DNA from 3 places in the Exiguobacterium sp. s16 genome. Region 1 is predicted to be linked to each of the others. Evidence: predicted binding sites of a transcription regulator. Region 1 holds the regulator's gene; each other region holds the start of a gene.

Region 1 (6,708 bases):
GGCTCGTCAACGAGAGCGTCGTATTGACCGGTTGACGGGTGAAGCGGAGCGTCACCCGACCGGTGCTGCTCGCTTTTGCAGTAGCCAATACTTTCGAACCGTTCTTCAACGTGACCGTGCTATTCGGGATCACGTACCCGACCCAGAGTGACTTCTCATCGTTGATCGAGAGCGTCGACAGCGACGTTTTCGGCAACTGGATCGAGACGTCACGCGATTTCGAGCCGACCGATGCTTTGACGCGAACTCGATCCCCCGGTTTGGCGGGGACGGTGTAACGTGTCGTCGATAGGCGTTTGGCCGAGACGAGTTTGTCATTTACATAGAAGCGCACTGTCGCCGTGCTCGTCTTTTTGATTGAGAGTGTCGCTTGTGTCTTCGTCATCAACGTGTCCGTCACACTGAGCGTCGGAGTGAACGCACGGACCGTCTTTGTGAGTTCATACGTCGCATCGCCGCTCGAACGTGTGACGAGAATGACATCCCCTTCTTTCAATGGGGTATCGAACGTGTACGGCATGACGCGTGTTGTCGCCACATGCGTACCGTTTCGATAGATGCGATAAGCCTGATCGGTACTCGATGTGATGTTGATGGATTTGTCATACATTAACGGTGTCCGAGTCCACGAAAAGACAGGCGGTTCCACTCTTGTCTCCACGGTTGTGAGCCGGAACGCTGAAGCGGGTGCTTCTTTTAATTTGAAGTAGACTTTTGTTCCGATGTCTACAGGCATCGTATTAAACTCTTTAATCGAAATGAGTCCGTCTTCATCTGCCTGCTCATTCGAAATTTCGTAGTATTTCCCACTGCGAATCAACACATCCACTGCGGCGTTCGGCGTCGTTTTCAATGTGACACCTGAAGTGACCGTTTTCGTCAGAACCGAGATACCATTTGATGAAGTATCGTCACTTTCTTTGACCGTCTGAAGTTCAATCGGATCGGCGTAAACACCTGACCCACTACCGATTTTCACAGTCACACGCGATCCAGGTGTGAACCACCGCGCCGGTTGCCACGTATAGCGCCCCGACTCATCCGATTGGACCGTCGCCGATTGATAGTTCAACAATGAATCCGATGAGTTCGATTGATACAAGTTTTTCGTCACACTGACAAACACCGGCGTGTTCGGTGCCGTCTTCCCGCTGATCGGGCCTAAGACACCGGTTGGCGGGTCGAGCGTGAGCGGCACATAGTTCGATGCCCATAAGTCTAACCGGCGCTCAAAATCGTTCCACTTAAAAATCATGTCATACGACTCATTCGTCTGTAACGTCAGTTTCCCTTGCTCCCAAACGAACGGGTCGTCTTGATAGGCTAAACGTGCCGTCAGCTCAGTCGCTGGAATCGGTAAGGCCGTACCATCGACGAGCGTGGCCGTTCCGTTGACGTCATATGGACGACCTACCTCATAGCGATTCGTCGTTTTCGGCACATTGACATTCAGTTGCCATGGTGCTTTCCATAAAGACTCCGGCGTGTACACTTCCGTCTTCTTCATACCAAAGACGTACCAAGGACCGTGTTGTCGAATGTCAGCATCATCAATCGGTGCCTCTTTCCACTCATTCGTGCTGACGTTATAACTGACATAGAATGTCGTATACATTTCTCGCGTCATGAAGTAGTAGGTGCCATCTTTCCACGTAAGATTACTTACGTTTGCTGCATCTTTCTCAATCCATCGTTTCGTCGCCAAATCGAAAATAAACATGTGCTCCGAGTCATCACTTTTGATCACGAACCATTGATTCGCTTCTTTCATGTGACGGGCCCACCTCACCTGTCCTGAATAGGAACTGATTGTCTCAAGCACCTCTCCTGTAACCGTCCGCTTCGTCACTTGACCGTCGGCGAACGCGAGGACGTTCCCATCATCGAGCAGACTGTATACCTGATCGCTGCCTTTCGTGAGCGATCCGAGAATATCACCTGACATCGATGTGATGATATACTTTTCGTCATCAGCCCATAACATCATTCCTGTTGTTACATTCGTTGAGACGAGTCGATTCTCACTTCCTGCTTCGATTGGGAATGTCGTCGCTTCATTCGTACGTATATCCCACATCACCCACTCCGGCCATCCTTTTAACATAAATCGGCCGTCTCCGATGGCATACATATTATAAGCAGCAGACACGCGAATCGGTAACGTATATTCCTCACCGGTCTGAATGTGAACAAGCGTCTCCGGATCTCCCGAACGCCACACATACCCACTATCTCCTACGACTTCTCCTGCCGGAATGATTTCCGGTTTGGCATAGTCCTCTGCTCGGACTTCAACTCCCGGTGCTACCATCATGACGAGCACCACGAGCATGCTCCATAACCACTTGTTCATTACTCTCCTCATTTCTGTTTATGAATGCATAACTTTCAAAAATAATCCATTTTTTGATTTAACCCTCCTAATTTTAAGTTGTTTTTTCAAAATTGAATAGCCCTAAAATCAAAAAAACACCACGTCGCATGACATGGTGTTTACTTCTCATTCATTTGTTTCATCAAATCCATCTGTTCTTTCACCATCGCCTCTTTCTCACGTCGGAGCACACCCCGGTACGTGATGCGGGAAATCGATAAACTGATCTCATACAAGAAGAAGAGCGGCAGTGACACCATGAGGTGCGACGTCAAATCCGGCGGCGTAATGAATGCCGCGACGACGAACAAGGCGAAGTAGGCGTACTTCCGGATCGATGACAGGAAGTACGGTGTCACGACACCGATGCGCGTCAAGAACATCGTCACGACCGGCAACTGGAACAACAGTCCGAATGGGATGGTCAGTTGCAGCAAGAACGTGAAGTAGTTCGACGCCCCGATGATTTGCGTCAGACCAAGGTCTTGCCCGAGGTCCGTCGAAATATCGAGGACGAGCGGGAACAACCAATAGTAGGCAAACGCCAAACCGACGAGGAACAAGATAAAGATGATCGGAATATAAGCGAGCGTCGCTTTCCGCTCGTTCGGATGCAGACCAGGTGCGACAAACGCCCACAGTTGATACAGTAGAAACGGACCAGCCGCGACGAGCCCGATGACGAGCGCCAAGTTCAAGTAAATCATGAGCGGGTCCGCGACCCCAAAGGCGTTCAGTTCAAGGCCTCGTTCGACGAGGTCGGCCTGGAGATAGGCGAGCACATATTTGACACTCGGCAAAGCAATCAAAAAGAAGGCAAAGACGACAAATGCCGACAGCATCAGTCGTCTCCGCAGCTCTGTCAAGTGGTCGGACAGTGCCCGTTCTTGATCAGGTTGATGGCTCATCGCTTACTGCTCTTTCTTCTCAATTTCTTTCTTGTCTTTCTCGTCATGCTCGTTCATCATGCCACTCGTGGCGTTTTTGAACTCACGGAGCGTCTGTCCGGCGGCACGGCCGAACTCAGGCAATTTCTTCGGCCCGAAGATGATGAGCGCGATAATCGCGATGACAAACAGACTTGCTCCGCCTGGAATACCGACGACGAGTGACGATAATAGTAATTCCATTATTGATGGACCCCCTCAGCAGATGGATAGTGTTGCATAAAGTAAATGAGCGACTGGAGTTCGATCGACAAGTCGATATGATGGACGCGGACCGTATCCGGCACAGTGAGGCGAGCCGGTGTAAAGTTCAAGATGCCTTTGATGCCGAAGCGGACCAAGTCATCCGCGACAGGCTGTGCATAGGCAGACGGCACCGTCAAAATGGCGACGTCAATCTTGTTTTGCTTCATGATCTGTTCCATCTCATCGACGTGATGAATCGGGACACCGGACATCGTCGTGCCGACTTTTGTCTCGTCTGCGTCGAACCCGACGACGATATGTGTGTTATTGTTTTTAAGGAAGTTATAGTTGACGAAAGCTGTCCCGAGATGACCAACCCCGACCAAGGCGACGTTCGTAATCTCGTCCTGATTCAGTGTCTTACGGAAAAAGTCTAACAGATACTGTACGTTATAGCCATATCCCTTTTTACCGAGCGCACCGAAGTACGAGAAATCGCGACGGATCGTGGCCGAATCGACCTTGACCGCCTCACTCAGTTCAGCAGAAGAGACACGCTGTTTTCCTGATGAATGCAGGCTTTGGATAAACCGATAGTATAGTGGCAACCGTTTGGCTGTCGCTTGCGGAATCTTTGGTTCGTTTTGACTCAACGGAAAGAGCCTCCTTTTTACGACGCGTTTCAAACGAATCTAATTTCATACACCTTGATTGTAAACGAATTCACATAACCACTCAACGAATATACCTGAAAAGACTAAAAAATACAGTATACTAAATAGAGAGAAAGGGGTTTTTTCACTTGATCCTACTGCAAGTCAATAACTTATCGAAATCATTCGGCGTCGAGCCGATTTTAGAGAACGTCAAACTCGAAATCCAAGAAGGCGAACGCGTCGCCCTCGTCGGCCGGAATGGCGCCGGCAAGTCGACACTGCTCAAAGTCATCGCCGGGGAATATAACTATGACTCAGGCGACATCATGAAGCCAAAAGATGTGACAATCGGCTATCTCGCCCAAGATTCAGGACTTGAATCGAACGAGACGATTTGGAACGAGATGCTCACCGTCTTCACCGATTTAATTGAACAGGAAAAAACGCTCCGTCGCATGGAACAAGACATGGGATCTGAGCGCATCTTGAACGACCCGGCCGCCTATGAGCGCCTGCTGTCGTCTTATGATGAAGAACAGCATACGTTCAAAGACCGCGGCGGCTATCAATACGAGGCGACGATCCGCTCCGTCCTTCACGGGATGCGTTTCTATCCGGACGACTTCGAGCGCCGCATCGATACGCTCTCCGGCGGACAACGGACCCGCCTCGCCCTCGCGAAGATGCTCCTTCAAAGTCCAGACCTGCTCATCTTGGATGAGCCGACGAACCATTTGGACATCGAGACGCTCGGCTGGCTCGAGAAGTATTTGAGCGGTTATAAAGGCGCCGTCCTCATCGTCTCCCACGACCGTTATTTCCTCGACCGGGTCGTCTCGGTCGTCTATGAGCTGTCTCGCCACCGGAGCCGTCGCTTCGTCGGCAACTACACGAAGTACCTTGAACAGAAGGCCGCGATCTATGAGCAAGAGAAGAAGCAGTTCGAGTCCCAGCAAGAAGAAATCGCCAAGATGCAGGACTTCATCCAGCGTAACATCGCCCGGGCGACGACGACGAAGCGGGCCCAGAGCGTCCGCAAACGTCTCGAGAAAGTCGACCGGATGGAAGCGCCGGACGGTGACGAGCGCAGTGCCGTCCTCTCGTTCGCAATCAAACGCCAAAGCGGGAACGACGTGTTGAGCGGCAGCGACCTCGCCATCGGTTATGAGGAACCGATCGCCCAGCATCTCCGCTTCCAACTGCAGCGCGGTGAATCGGTCGCTCTCGTCGGTCCGAACGGGGTCGGTAAGTCGACGCTTTTGAAAGTGTTGACGAAACAACAGCCGGCGCTCACCGGTGACATCCGCTACGGTACCGGCGTCGAGATCGGCTATTACGATCAGGAGCAACAGAACTTGTCGGACGCCAACCGCGTCATCGACGAGATTTGGAACGACTGGCCGCTCATGCGCGAACAAGAAGTCCGCAGCCTGCTCGGTCAGTTCCTGTTCAGCGGTGACGACGTGATGAAGCGCGTCCATGAACTGTCGGGTGGAGAGCGGGCCCGCTTGACGCTCGCGAAACTGAAGCTCGAACAGCCGAACTTGCTCATCTTGGATGAGCCGACGAACCACTTGGACCTCGACTCGAAGATGATCCTCGAGAACGCCCTCGTCGACTACCCGGGCACGATCTTGTTCGTGTCGCACGACCGCTACTTCATCGACCGGCTCGCGACGCGCGTCTTGGAGATCACACCGAACGGCATCGACGAATACCTCGGCGATTACTCGTATTACGTCGAGAAGAAAGAAGAACTCGAAGAACTGGCCCGACTCGCTCGTGAAGAGACGAAACAAGTCATCGTCAAGAAACAGCGCGCCGACAAGGAACAGCAACGCGAGGAACGCCGGATGAAACAACGGATCGAGGAGATCGAGCTCACCATCGAGCAACACGAGGCCCGTATCGAAGAGATTGAGCAACTGTTGTGTGAACCGGACGTCTTCAACGACTTCGCTCGGGCACAGGAACTGTCGACCGAGTCCGATGCGACGAAAGAATCGATCACGGCACTGTATGCAGAATGGGAGGAGCTCCATTCATGATGCGATTCCGTGCGATGCGAATCGAGTGGATGCACGCCTTCCTGACTGGTCTCGCCTACATCGTGCCGACCGGGACGGAGTACGTATCCGAACTGATTCGTGGGGAACCGACCGTCGTCCCGTCGTTCCTGTTTTATTTCCTGCCGGTCGTCATCGGCTTCATCATCCAGACGTGGAGCGGGATTGTCATCAGCTTGTTGAGCGGTCTACTCATGAGCACGCTCTTTATCCGCCTCGTCGTCTGGCCGGTCGATGTGACCGTGCACAGCTTTTACACGCCCGGCTCGGTATGGGGCCACTTCTATCAGTCGACGCTCCTCATGTGGGTGCTCGCTTTGATCGTCTATGTCGTGAGCCGAGTGAATATGTGGTATAAACAAAAGAAACATCATCCAGAAGTATAAAAACAGGGAAGCCGCTCTCCATGATGGAGGTCAGCTTCCCTGTTTTACGTTTAGAAATAACGCAGCGGTTGGAACCCGCGCGTGTGGAAGTCA
Region 2 (6,708 bases), on a different contig from region 1:
GCACGAGGAGCGGCGGGATGACGATCGGGATGAACGCGATGTGAATCGGTAATGCGTTCTGCGAACTGATTGCTAGTAATAAGAGGAACGATAGCAACAATGCCTTGACCCGGGTCACACTTTTGCCTGTGACGTCGCGGCCTGACATGCTGATTAACTTTTCAGCCAGGACGTCTGGGAGCCCTGTTTTTGATAGACCGACGGCAAATGCGCCGAGCAACGCGTAACTGAGGGCGATTGTCGCACCTCCGCCGAGCCCGTCACTGAAGGCGGTCAACGTCTCATTAAACCCGAGACCTCCGACCAGACCACCGACGACCGCGGCAAGGATGAGCGATAAGACGATGTGAACTCGACTGATCGCAAGAGCGAATAATACGATAACAGCTAATAAGACAGCATTCATCAATTCCAACACCTTTCTTTCAAAACTCTTTCTCTTGTTATCACTTTAATATGATAAAGACTTTTGAAATTTAACATACGTTTTTCGGGTTGTCAAATCGATTGTTCAAAAAAAGCGATAACTCCGAAAAGTTATCGCTCGTTCATGATCATTCAACGTTATGGTACACCTGGCGCACGTCTTCAAGATCTTCGAGGACGTCGAGCAGTTTTTCGAACTGTTCTTTCGACTCGTCGTCGAGGGTGATCTCGTTTTGTGGCAACATCGTCAACTCGGCGACTTCAAACGTCTCGATGCCTGCAGCTTTGAAAGCAGTCTGGACGGCATGGAACGCTTCTGGTTCCGCATAGACGATAATCGTCTCATCTTCTTCGATGACATCGCGAACGTCAAGATCGTGCTCCATCATGAGTTCGAGTACGTCGTCGGCGCTCATGCCACTGACACCGATGACGGCCGTCGCGTCGAACATGTAAGCGACCGACCCGCTGACACCCATGTTGCCGCCGTTTTTGCCGAAAGCGGCGCGGACTTCAGACGCCGTCCGGTTGACGTTGTTCGTGAGCGTGTCGACGATGAGCATCGAGCCGTTCGGTCCGAACCCTTCATAGCGGAGTTCATCGAAGTTCTCTTCGTCGCCGCCTTTCGCTTTGTCGATGGCGCGGTCGATGATGGCGCGTGGGACGTTGTATGTCTTCGCCCGTTCAACGACGAATTTGAGCGCTTGGTTTGATTCTGGATCTGGTTCCCCTTGGCGGGCGGCTACGTAGATTTCACGGCCGAACTTCGCATAAATGCGACTCGTATTGGCGTCTTTTGACGCCTTTTTCTCTTTAATGTTGTTCCATTTACGACCCATTACATGTCATCTCTCTTTCCATTGTTCGATTGATTCATCCTCGATTATATAAGAAGACGTGGATATTGACGAGTAAAAATCATCCCTCGCTCTTATCCATCTTCTCGACGATCTCCGTCAACGTCTTCAGGCTGTCGATCAATCGATCCGTCTCTTCCTCGTCTAAAAAAGCGAGGCGGTCCTCGAACAAGCGTCGAAACGAGTCGCGACGCTCGCGAAGAACGAGCTCACCTTTGTCGGTCAACTGGTTCCAGATGACACGGCGGTCACGCTCGTCCGGCACGCGGGTGATGTAGCCCTCATCGACGAGCTTCGTGATGAGCGGCGTCACGTTCGGCGGGGCGATCGATAGCGTCTCGCTGATGTGTCCGTTCGTCACGGCACCTTCATCCTCAATCAACATGAGGAGATGAAAGTGGGAAAAGTTCAAGTTTGGGATTTGCGGGAGGTCGGAACGGCGTAACAACTTCCTGCGGATTAATGGGATCAGTTTTACGAACTGATCGGCTGCGTCTTGTCTCGGCATAGTCATGTCACTTCCTAATTAGGTTCTTTCTTCATTATACACGACCGAGGGCGGGGTAGACGACCAATCCTTGTTGCGTGACAAATTGCACAGCACATCAGACAAACAGGCGTCACAATATATGTAAGCGTTTACATTTGTTAGACTTCATCTTTTCATGAAAACGCATACGATTTTACTGAGCGTCCTATCAAAAAGCAAGACCTATCCTCATTCTTCAAAAAAATATTGTGAAAGAGTTCACATTGTTGTCACGCACAAATTGTTGGAAACGTTGTATTCTATGAATGTGAAGGAAAGCACAAACTCTTATCAAACCACTGATCGCCCCGTGCTCTCCATCAAGTCAGCAGTATAAGCTCTCATTCATGAGGAGGAACCCAACATGGCAGTTAAAGAGAAAGCAGTAGTGGAAACATCAGCAGAACAGATGGTCGACACGCTCGTCACACGAGCACATACAGCGCTCGACACGTTAATGACGTTTGATCAAGAGAAAATCGATGCGATCGTTCAGGCGATGGCGCTAGCCGGTCTCGAACAACACGTCGCACTCGCGAAACATGCATATGAAGAAACTGGTCGCGGTGTGTTTGAAGATAAGATGATCAAAAACATCTTTGCGACAGAATATATTTATAACTCACTCCGTGGTGAGAAGACGGTCGGCGTCATCGAAGACGATGAGCAAAACGGCATCACGTACATCGCGGAACCAGTCGGTGTCGTCGCCGGGGTAACACCGGTCACGAACCCGACATCAACGACGATGTTCAAAGCAATCATCGCCATCAAAACACGTAACCCGATCATCTTCGGCTTCCACCCGTCGGCACAACAGTGTTCAAGTGAAGCGGCCCGCATCCTTCGTGACGCAGCCATCGAAGCCGGCGCACCGGAACATTTGATTCAATGGGTTGAAAAACCGTCACTCGACGCGACGAAAGCGCTTATGAACCACCCAGGAGTCGCCATGGTCCTCGCAACAGGCGGTGCGGCGATGGTCAAATCAGCCTATTCAACTGGTAAACCGGCCCTCGGTGTCGGTCCTGGTAACGTTCCAGCCTACATCGACAAGACAGCAAAAGTAAAACGTGCCATCTCGGACGTCATCTTGTCGAAAACGTTCGATAACGGGATGATCTGTGCATCTGAACAAGCGATCATCGTCGACCAAGAAGTTTACGAAGAAGTGAAAGCCGAAATGACGGCGCTCGGTTGCTACTTCTGCTCACCAGAAGAGAAAGCAAAACTCGAGACACTCGTCATTAAAACAGACTCTTGTGCGGTAAACCCTGAAATCGTCGGGAAGCCTGCAGCCTGGATCGCCGAGAAAGCTGGACTTAGTGTTCCGGCCGACACGAAAATCTTGATTGCCGAACTCGAGACGGTCGGCGCGACAGAATTGCTCTCACACGAGAAACTTAGCCCAGTACTCGGAGCCTACAAAGTCCAATCGCGTGAAGAAGGTTTCGCCATCGCTGAGAAGATGCTTGAAATCGGTGGTCTCGGTCATACGGCAGCCATCCACTCGACAGACGACGACGCCATCCTCGCATTCGGACTCCGGATGAAAGCTTGCCGCATCATCGTCAACTCGCCAACGGCACACGGCGGGATCGGTGACCTCTATAACGAAATGACACCATCACTCACACTCGGTTGTGGGTCGTACGGTAAAAACTCCGTCTCTGAGAACGTGACGGCGAAACATCTACTCAACGTGAAAAAGGTGGCGAGACGTCGCGTGAATATGCAATGGTTTAAAGTCCCTGAAAAGATTTACTTTGAGAAAAACTCGGTCCAATACCTTCAATCGCTCACATCAAAAAAACGGGCGATGATCGTTACAGATGAAATGATGGTCAAACTCGGATTTGCCGATAAAGTCGTCAAAAACTTGCCGGCTGGTGTCGAGTACCGCATCTTCGACCAAGTCGAGCCAGACCCATCGGTCGAGACGGTCATGCGTGGTGCCGAAGCAATGCGTCACTTCCAACCAGACATGATTATCGCACTCGGTGGTGGATCACCGATGGATGCCGCGAAAGGGATGTGGCTCTTCTACGAACGCCCTGAAGAGAAGTTCTCGAACCTTCGCCAAAAATTCATGGATATCCGCAAGCGGACGTACAAGTTCCCGACACTCGGCAACAAGTCGATGTTCGTCGCCATCCCGACAACATCAGGTACGGGTTCTGAAGTGACACCGTTCACGGTCATCACAGATAAGAAACGCAACGTCAAATACCCGATCGCTGACTATGCGATCACACCGGACGTCGCCATCGTCGACCCTGAGTTCGTCATGACGGTCCCAGCTTCAATCACGGCTGATACAGGTATGGACGTGTTGACACACGCCATCGAAGCTTACGTTTCGGTCATGGCAAACGACTATACGGATGGACTCGCGCTTCGTTCGATGAAGATGATCTTCGATTACCTCCCGAAAGCGTATGAGAACGGCAGTGACGCCGAAGCGCGTCAGAAAGTCCACAACGCATCGACAATGGCTGGTATGGCGTTCGCGAACGCGTTCCTCGGTATCAACCACTCGATCGCACACAAAATCGGTGGCGAGTTCCATGTCCCACACGGACGGACGAACGCGATCCTTATGCCGCACGTCATCCGCTATAACGCGACACGCCCATCGAAACTCGCGGCGTTCCCGAAATATGAGTCATTCATCGCCGACGAGCGTTACGCTGAAATCGCGCGCTACCTCGGACTTCCAGCCAGCACGACGGAAGAAGGCGTCGAGTCGCTCATCCAAGCGATCATCGAGCTCGGTCAGCGCTTGAACATCAAGCTCTCGTTCAAAGCCCAAGGCATCAAGAAAGCGGACCTCGACGCGAAAATCGACAAGATGGCAGTCGACGCGTTCGAAGACCAATGTACGACGGCTAACCCGAAAATGCCGCTCGTCGAAGAATTGAAAGAAATCATGTACGCTGCTTACGAAGGCGTATAAGTCTTACAATATCTAAACGGTTTCCCTCCTAAGAGGGAGGCCGTTTTTTCTTGAAAAATAAATATACAATTGTCAGATCACTTAATATAATAGGATAATACAACCATTTATTGGTGAGTTTTTTTTATGGAGATACGTAGATGACCATTATGTACAGCCTACTGTCGGCACTATTTACTATTTTTCTTTATTTCAATCCGGCCTCGGCAACAAGTCCTTATGAGACGGCTGAATATTTTGCTTCATACGATCGGGTCGCAGAAAGCCATGAAAATGTCGAACTGTTCGAGTCGTTAGGTATCGGTGTTTCTGACGAGACTTCAGTCGATATGAAACGTGAAATTCATTACGCTCCGCTCAACACGAATTGGCCGACTATAACGATTGATGATGAATTTTACGATGGGTACGCGACAATTCCATTTGAAGAGACAATTGAAGGGGAACTGCTTCATTTGGAATGGGATGCCCCGATACCTGATGTGGCTGGAAGAGTCATCGTCCTACCGACGACCGACGTATCTTATGAAGCGATGGAAGATGCGTATGAAATCGATTATTACGGAGAAGTCCTTAATGACGAGGCAGCGAATCGCTATCTTACAAAATTAGCCGAAGCGAATGCGGCAGGTTATCTCATTACGCCACACCCGGATGCTCCGGAAGAATATGGATTCGCTTACGTTTCAGCTGCACTTCGCTTGAATGGGGCCGGGGTCGACCGAATAACAGCCGAGTCTTTCCAAGACGGTCAAACGGTTGCGATTGAGCCGTTCACAGACGAAATTCCTTACGTAGAGTTTACGCAACCTGGCACGACTGACAAAGAAGTGATTGTCATGGCCCGACTTGAGGGAAGCTGGTATGGCGATCACGCTCTCACTGGGTTAGGTGGTGCATCCGTGCTCTACCATACGCTTCAAGCGATGGATGACGTAGAGACGGATGCAACGGTCCGCTACGTTTTCTTGAATGGAACTGGGGATGGATACGAATCAAGTACGCACTATTTGCAGATGCTTCAAGATCGAGGTACGACGCCGCGTGTCATCATGTTACTTGATATACTTGGTACAGGGGAGACGAATCGATTCTTCAAAACAAGTGGGATGACGACATATCCGTTTATGGAGGGGATTGGTTTTGGCCCTGTCGAAGTGAAGAGTCTAGGCGTATCAATCTTAGATGAGTACAAGCAAGCCGGGTTCCCAGTCATCTCCGTCAATGATTCTGTCACAGCCCATAACGACGTTTATACAGATAAAGACACAATCAGTCGTCTTTCTGACGAGGCGATGCGTGATCACGTTAAATGGCTCAGCGAGTGGTTAACTCTCCAATAAGAAGTAAGACCGTCACATATGGGGCGGTCTATTCTTTTACTCGAAACGGATCCATTACTTCGGTATGATGAAAGGGGAGGCGATACGATGGAACGACAACTGAATGTGACAACGAATTATGGACAACTGGCCGGTACGTGGATGACCCACGGCGAGCCCCGAAAGACGGTCGTCCTGCTCAGCGGGAGCGGGCCGAGCGACCGGGACGGCAATTTGGGACCATCCCAATTCGGCACATATAAAAAGCTGGCCGAGGCGCTCTTTGAGATGGGTGTCAACGTCTACCGCTATGACAAACAAGGCATCGGTGCATCGGACGGTGATTTCAATAAAGTCGGGCTGCACGATTTGGTGACAGATGCGATCACCGTCGTCAACGCCATCAAACAGGAGCCGGACGCAGGGGATATGTATGTGCTCGGTCACAGCGAAGGGGCCGTCATCGCCCCGGCTGTTCAGCTCGAGACGAATGCGGCCGGGCTGATCCTTCTCGCCGGATTCAACGATTCCTCGAAGAAGATGTTCTTGCTGCAAGCCGACGCACTCGCAACTGAAGTCGGTTCGGTGAAAGGACTCAAGGGCGTGTTCTATCGATTG
Region 3 (6,708 bases), on a different contig from region 1:
GCGAGTATTCGACGACACCCTCGGAGAAGTTGATGAATCCAGGTGCCCCGATTCCCGCACCGGCGAACTCCTCTTTCGCTTTGCCCGATTTTTCTAGATAAGCCTCGAATGAAGCAGCGATATCAGTCGGAATATGTACCCCGTTTTCTCGAATGTCCGTCGTGATCTCCCATTTGTCAGAAATGATCCCGTTCATATCTAAGACGGCCATTTTCACCGTCGTCCCACCAATGTCGATTCCTAATAACCACTTCATCTGTTCCACTCCTCATCTCGATTAAATCGCTTTCATCCCATAGTTTACACTATTAAACCCCTAGTGCAAACCTTTGCACTAGGGGTTTTTCTGTCAATCTATTGAATTTTTCAATTCATGCGTCAAAATGATCTTGGCCGTGTCATACTCTCGTTGTTCAATCATCCCGCCGGCATGCAACTCGTCGAGTTCCATCATCATGAGGCCAATCTCGGCATCGCGTTCGCCGATATAAATGATCGTCCCGAATGATTTCAAGAATTGTTGGACATCATAAAAATTTCTCATCGTCCGTCTCCCATCGTCGTGAGCACGTAACGATAGAGCAGTTCCCGTGTCGCCTCGAGCGATTTTGTATGCGTCCGCTCATAGCTATGGCTCGACTCGATGCCTGGTCCGAGGAGTGCATGGCGTACATCGTAGCCGGCACTGATTGCTGCCGAGGCGTCGGATCCATAATACGGATAAATATCGACTTTATGGGCGATACCGTGTTCCCGGCACAACGCGGTGAACTGACGGCGTAATCCGAGATCGTACGGACCTGATGAATCTTTCGCGCAGATTGAAACCGTATATTCGTCCGAGTGCTGGCCGTCCCCGAGCGCCCCCATATCGACGGCGATATATTCGGTCACCGCCTCCGGGATCCCGGCGTTGCCCCCGAACCCGACCTCTTCATAGTTGGAGATCAAGTAATGGACCGGATGTGGCAAGTCGGCGCCGACGAGGTCTTTTGCCAAGTCGAGCAAAATGGCGACGGACGCCTTGTCGTCGAGGTGTCGAGATTTGATATAACCCGCGTTCGTCTGGCGAAAGCGTGGATCGAACGAGACAAAGTCCCCGACCTCGATGCCCAGGGCACGCACGTCTTCAGCCGAATGAACGTCAGCGTCCAGTCGTACCTCGATATTTGATGCCGTCCGTTCGGCACTGTTCGTGTCTTTATACACATGGACGCTTGATTGATGGATAAGAATCGTTCCTTCGACAGGTTCACCCGCCTCCGCATGGACCAAACAGTTCTCCCCTTCAATGGCGGTCCAGGCGTAGCCGCCGACTTGTGTCAACCGTAGACGGCCACTCGGCAAAATCTCTTTCACCATCGCCCCGAGCGTGTCGACGTGAGCCGTCAACAGGCGCGCCCGATCCGATTTCCCGTCAAACGTCGCCAGGAGCGCTCCTTTATTCAAGCGTTTCGTGGCGACGCCGAGATTCGTGAGTTCTTGCTCCACGAAGCCGATCGCCTCATCCGTCATGCCGGACGGACTCGGAATTTCAACCAGTTGCTTCAACGTATTAATCATATCCTTACTCCTTTGTCATCGATTATAGCCGAACCAGAATAACGCTCCAGATGCCACGAGTACGATCACCGCAAACAACAGGCGGCGCTTCTTCGTATGCTCATCCGGCAAGCCGACCACTCCCGCCATCAGAAAACCCCCGACCAGCCCCCCCGCATGTGCGGAATGGTCCAAACTAGCGCCAAGGACGAAAGCGAGTCCTACGTTTAATCCTAACATAATAAACAGCGGCGGACCGAGCGTCTTCATAAATAAGGAACGGTCTCGGAGGCCAAAATAGAGGAGTGCCCCGACGAGCCCGAACAGCGCCCCCGATGCCCCGGCCGATATGGCTTCGCTGAACGCGTAAGAGGCGACTGTGGCGATGACGCCGGCTAACAAATAAATGGTGACGAAGCGTGACGAACCGTACATCCGTTCAACGAGCGGACCGAGCGACCAAAGCGCGAACATATTGATTGCGAAATGGAACCAGCCGATATGGAGAAACATCGGTGTGACCAGGCGCCACCACTCCCCTTCGTCGATGAGTGGATTCACTTTCGCCCCGAAGCGGATGAGCGTATTCGGGTCGAGCGTCGACCCGATCGATTCGGCGAACCACATGACAAGAAACGTCACGAACATGAGTCCATAGACGAATTGTGGTTTCCCGAAGGAGAACCGTTGCTTTAGTTCGTTCTTCCGTTGTTGATCGAGCGCGACGGCCCGTGGTCGGTACGACTCTTCTGTTTGCCCACACGGTCTCATGCCGAGCTTCACTTTCGCCGCAATCGGGAACGTGAGGGACGATAGGCGCTCCTCATCGACAAGCGGATCGCCGTAAATGTGGACGTGTAACTTCTCACGACCGATGCGGGCCAATCGAAACGAGTTCATGACCGCCTCGACGTCCATGCCGACATGGTTCGCCCAGGCTTTGTCCGTCCGTATGTAGAGGTGATAGACGTCCCCCGCTTTCGTGTCGAACAATAAAAGTGCCCGCGACGGCTCTAAGATGCCCTCGATGCGCCCTCCCGATTCGACCGCACGATATACGTCTTCCCAAAAACAAGCTGGCTCTGACATCGATGGTCACCTCCTTCTATACTTTTATTTTAAAGGAAATTATAGCTGGCGACAAAAGAGAGCCTCTATGCAACGTGTCGAGAAGAGCGGATGACAAAAAAACCGTAGCGGCGTTAGGCGGCTACGGTGATGAGCGAAGGATTGCTCGGTTTTATAAGACAGGTTGCATCGTTTTCAAGAGCACTTCTGCCGAATGATGCATCTTTTGTTTTTCTTCTTCTGATAACTCGATTTCCACGACTTGACGGACACCTTGACGGTTGATGATCGCTGGTACCCCGATGTGGATGTCGTTCAAACCGTACTCACCGTCCAAGTGCGCGCCGACCGTCAATAACGTGTTCTCGTTGCGAAGCACGGCTTTGACAAGACGAAGGAGACCAAGACCGATGGCGTAGTACGTCGCCCCTTTACGTTCGATGATATGGTAGGCTGCGTCACGAACGTTGACGTAGATATCTTCGAGGTCTTCCCATGTGTACTCGTCATTCTCTTCAAGCAACTGTTCGACCGATTTTCCGTAAATACGGGCGTTGCTCCATGCCGCGAACTCTGTGTCGCCATGCTCGCCCATAATGTAAGCGTGGCAGTTACGTGGATCGACGTTGAAGTAATCACCGAGCATGTAGCGAAGACGTGACGTATCGAGTACCGTTCCTGAACCGAACACCCGATGCTTCGGTAATCCTGAATATTTCCAAGCCAAGTGGGTCATGATGTCGACCGGGTTTGAGGCGATGATGATGATGCCATCAAAACCAGATGCCATGATGTCCCCAATCATCGACTTCATGATTTTGGCGTTCTTTTCGACGAGGTCGAGACGTGTTTCACCTGGTTTTTGCGGTGCGCCGGCAGTGATGACGACGATATCTGCTGCACCACAGTCTGTGTAGTCTCCTGCCCAGACGCGCATCGGTGAAGAGGCGAACGAGACACCGTGATTCAAGTCCATTGCTTCCCCTTCAGCTTTCGATTTGTTGATATCGATGATCACAAGTTCCTCACAGAGACTAGCTGTCGTCAATTGGTAAGCAAAGCTGGCACCGACCGCTCCGGCCCCGACGAGCGCGACGCGTGTTACTTTAGCATGATTTAATGTTTCCATATTGATTCTCCACCCTTCGAACAATCTGTTTCATGTTTTTGTTTTGTCTGTTACATAAAGATTGTAACATCATTCACAAACACTCACTACAAGGGAAACCGTTTTCAGTTTGGCAATATTGTGACAATATTCACATTCATTTGAAACATCTTCACTGACTGTACTACCCTCATCGCAGCAAGAGGAAACTAATCGCCGCCGCCGAGGCGATCGCCAAAAAGTTGACGGCGTCATTGCCGAGAAAGCGCCAGCCTGAAACGTAAGTCGTCGGCTCGTGATGATGGACTTTCTTCTCGGTCAGCTTACCGCATACACGACAACGAAACTTGCGTTGAACCGTCGCCCCAAGGAGAGTGTCGACAACGCTTCCGGTCAACCCGAGAGCAATCAACAAGCCGGCGAACCGTAAGCTGATATCGATAAATGGCAACGAAGCGACGATAATGACCGTTGCCCCCGCGACCGACATGAACGTCCCGAACGGAGACACCCCGCCACTCGTTCCCGGTTCCACTTCGCGGAACGTCAAAATGGAGCGCGGTTTTTGTTTGGCGAGCACCCCGAACTCAGAGCCCCAAGTGTCGCTCGTCGCCGCCGCAATCGAAGCGATGTACGCGAATAACCAGGCATCGTTCGGTGTAAGCAACATACCGAGCGCCGTCGCCATCCCGATACCACCGTTGGCGAGCACTTGAACGAAGTCACGAGGTCCCGATTTTTCAACGATTTCATCGACAGGCTCTTTGTCGCGGGAACGGTATTTCGAGGCGAGCGATGACGTCGAAAAGAAGACACCGAGCAAATAGAGCCCGAACCAACCAAATCCGTACCCAATGACTGTACCCGTCACGACCGTCAAGACAGCCCCAGAACGGGTCAGTGAGCGCAGACGATAGCCGGCGAAGGCTACCAGACAAGTTACGAGAAAGATGGCGAGCATAGAATCGTTTCCCTTTCCGTCACGATAAATTCGACAGGAATGTCGTGTGGCTCGACCGGGATTTCATCGAGCAGTTGGACGTCATAGGCCAACGAGATGGTGACACCTTCATACGTCGCTAAAAAACGGTCGTAATACCCCCCACCCCAGCCGATCCGATACCCGGATCGGTCAAAGACACGTCCCGGCACGATACAGACGTCAATCGTCCGCGTCGTCGCGACCGTCGTCGGCTCTAAAATACCCATGACGCCCGGCTCAAGGTCTTCGAATGAATGAATTTCATGGAACGTAAGTCCCTGTTTTGTAACTTTCGGCACGAACACCGATTTTCCTGCCTGCCAAGCTAAGCGAATGAGTGGCAACGTATCAATCTCTAAATCGAGGGCGAGCGTGACGGCCACCGTATCCGCCTCTCGCCACGCCTTCAGTTCGGTCAATGTATGTATGATGACGCGGTCCCGGTCCGGTCGGTCGTCGAGTTCACGGATTTGACGATGTACATTTTGCCGGAGTAGTTTCTTTTCAATCACTTCAATTCCCCCTTGTTCAAAAAAAAGGCCGCCACATGAGTGACGGCCAGTCTCATTATTTCACTTCGCGGTAAAGCGTGTGACGACGGAGACGTGGGTTGTATTTGCGCAATTCGAGGCGCTCTGGGTTGTTACGTTTGTTTTTCTTCGTGATGTACGTGCGATCGCCTGTTTCTGTGCAAGCTAGTGTGATTTTAACGCGCATTTCTTTCACTCCCATCTTACTGATGTTGTATCAAGTGCTTTTGCTTTACAGTCTAAGCATACTCAATTATCCTACCAAGTTTTATTTGAAAAAGCAAGGTTATTTCGTGTTCTTTTTCAAACGTTTCTGCCCGTATGGCGAAGCATCGAGCGGCAGGCAGGTTTTTACGTTATCGCCAATCGGATAGCGCATTCCGACTTCCTCGGTCGACAGTTGTTCGCAAATAAAGACCGTATCGGCTTCAGCGAGGATGCTGCTCTCGATTCGATGGATTGCGTCGAACAGTCCGCCGTGTCCATGCGGATTGCGAGTCGTTTCAAATGACAACATAGTTGAGTATAACGGAACTTGTAGTGCTTTCGCAAGTGAACGTGCCGCTGTAATCGTCATCCAATCGAATTGATGGATCGCTTTGAAGGTGACTTTCGAGACAAGCTCATGTGCAAGTTTGACGTAGGCCACGTTTTGAGCCGCAACTTGGTTCATCACATGCTCCAAGAACGGGCTCGTCAGGCGAACGCGGTACACGTGAACACGGTTGTGGCGTTCATATTCCGGCAACCCTTCTTTGAACGGTGTCAAGACGTACACTGTCTCCCCGTCCGCTGCTCGTGCCTCGACCTCGTCGATGACGCGACGACCGAGGTCCCCGACGACGTTGCCTGTATATTCAGGCGTCAAGACGAGGATCGCCTCGTCCTCTTGGCCACGCTCCGTAGTCACATAATAGTCGTGTGGCGACAAGAACGTGTCGATGTCGATGTCCACATCGTCAAGGAACGGATACGCGCGATAATGTTCAGCGAGCAACTCGTCCGATAGCTTGTCTTGATAAAGTGCCGTCTCGAGTTCGGCGAACAATCGCGTATGCTCGCGGAACCGTTCTGCCGCATATTGGGCCGTGGTCTGCCCGTCGAGGATAAACGCCCAGTCACTCGACACAGCGAGTACGTAATGGCGAATGAGTTGGATCAGTGTCCGGTCGACGAGTGGCGACTTGTGACGATAGTCGGCCACGTCTTTGACGAGTTGCGTCTCCATCATGTGTAAGTGACGTAGCATCCATTCGTTGCGTTCGTTGATCCAGACGTCGCCGTACCCTTTACGTCCCCACGTGTTCATCGATACGTGGACCGTCTCGAGGTCTTGGAAGTGACGCTCGAGGAACAAGGCTGGCGTGATTGTCTCGATGCCAAACTCTTCGAGCCGTTCGGCGACTTTCCCGAGGAACTCGGGTCCTTCAAACCACCAGTGTCCGAACAGCTCAGCATCGAACGGTGCCGTCACGAGG

What was found. Region 1 encodes Rex, which represses fermentation and respiration genes when NADH is low (regulators of the CRP and FNR family bind a similar motif). Its sites were predicted from a motif close to TTGTGAAATATTTCACAA; they were not measured.
Region 2: adhE (bifunctional acetaldehyde-CoA/alcohol dehydrogenase) is a predicted target of Rex. The motif match lies at 2,020-2,037, and genes of this name have one in related genera.
Region 3: KNP86_RS05205 (L-lactate dehydrogenase) is a predicted target of Rex. The motif match lies at 3,858-3,875, and genes of this name have one in related genera.

What each region holds. Positions count from the first base shown of each region.
Region 1 is NZ_JACSLM010000007.1:93,514-100,221, forward strand. Features, by position in the region: gene KNP86_RS12570 (hypothetical protein) at 1-2,353, opposite strand, end outside; gene tatC (twin-arginine translocase subunit TatC) at 2,494-3,282, opposite strand; gene KNP86_RS12580 (twin-arginine translocase TatA/TatE family subunit) at 3,286-3,504, opposite strand; gene KNP86_RS12585 (redox-sensing transcriptional repressor Rex) at 3,504-4,160, opposite strand; gene KNP86_RS12590 (ABC-F family ATP-binding cassette domain-containing protein) at 4,310-6,211, shown strand; gene KNP86_RS12595 (hypothetical protein) at 6,208-6,615, shown strand; gene KNP86_RS12600 (hypothetical protein) at 6,666-6,708, opposite strand, start outside.
Region 2 is NZ_JACSLM010000001.1:677,751-684,458, forward strand. Features, by position in the region: gene KNP86_RS03515 (Na+/H+ antiporter family protein) at 1-406, opposite strand, end outside; gene KNP86_RS03520 (YebC/PmpR family DNA-binding transcriptional regulator) at 555-1,265, opposite strand; gene KNP86_RS03525 (MarR family winged helix-turn-helix transcriptional regulator) at 1,345-1,791, opposite strand; gene adhE (bifunctional acetaldehyde-CoA/alcohol dehydrogenase) at 2,177-4,768, shown strand; gene KNP86_RS03535 (zinc-binding metallopeptidase family protein) at 4,909-6,111, shown strand; gene KNP86_RS03540 (alpha/beta hydrolase) at 6,199-6,708, shown strand, end outside.
Region 3 is NZ_JACSLM010000002.1:339,157-345,864, reverse strand. Features, by position in the region: gene KNP86_RS05225 (ROK family glucokinase) at 1-256, opposite strand, end outside; gene KNP86_RS05220 (YqgQ family protein) at 350-544, opposite strand; gene KNP86_RS05215 (M42 family metallopeptidase) at 541-1,563, opposite strand; gene KNP86_RS05210 (rhomboid family intramembrane serine protease) at 1,579-2,631, opposite strand; gene KNP86_RS05205 (L-lactate dehydrogenase) at 2,783-3,739, opposite strand; gene KNP86_RS05200 (DUF92 domain-containing protein) at 3,909-4,679, opposite strand; gene KNP86_RS05195 (5-formyltetrahydrofolate cyclo-ligase) at 4,658-5,212, opposite strand; gene rpmG (50S ribosomal protein L33) at 5,268-5,432, opposite strand; gene KNP86_RS05185 (1,4-alpha-glucan branching protein domain-containing protein) at 5,517-6,708, opposite strand, start outside.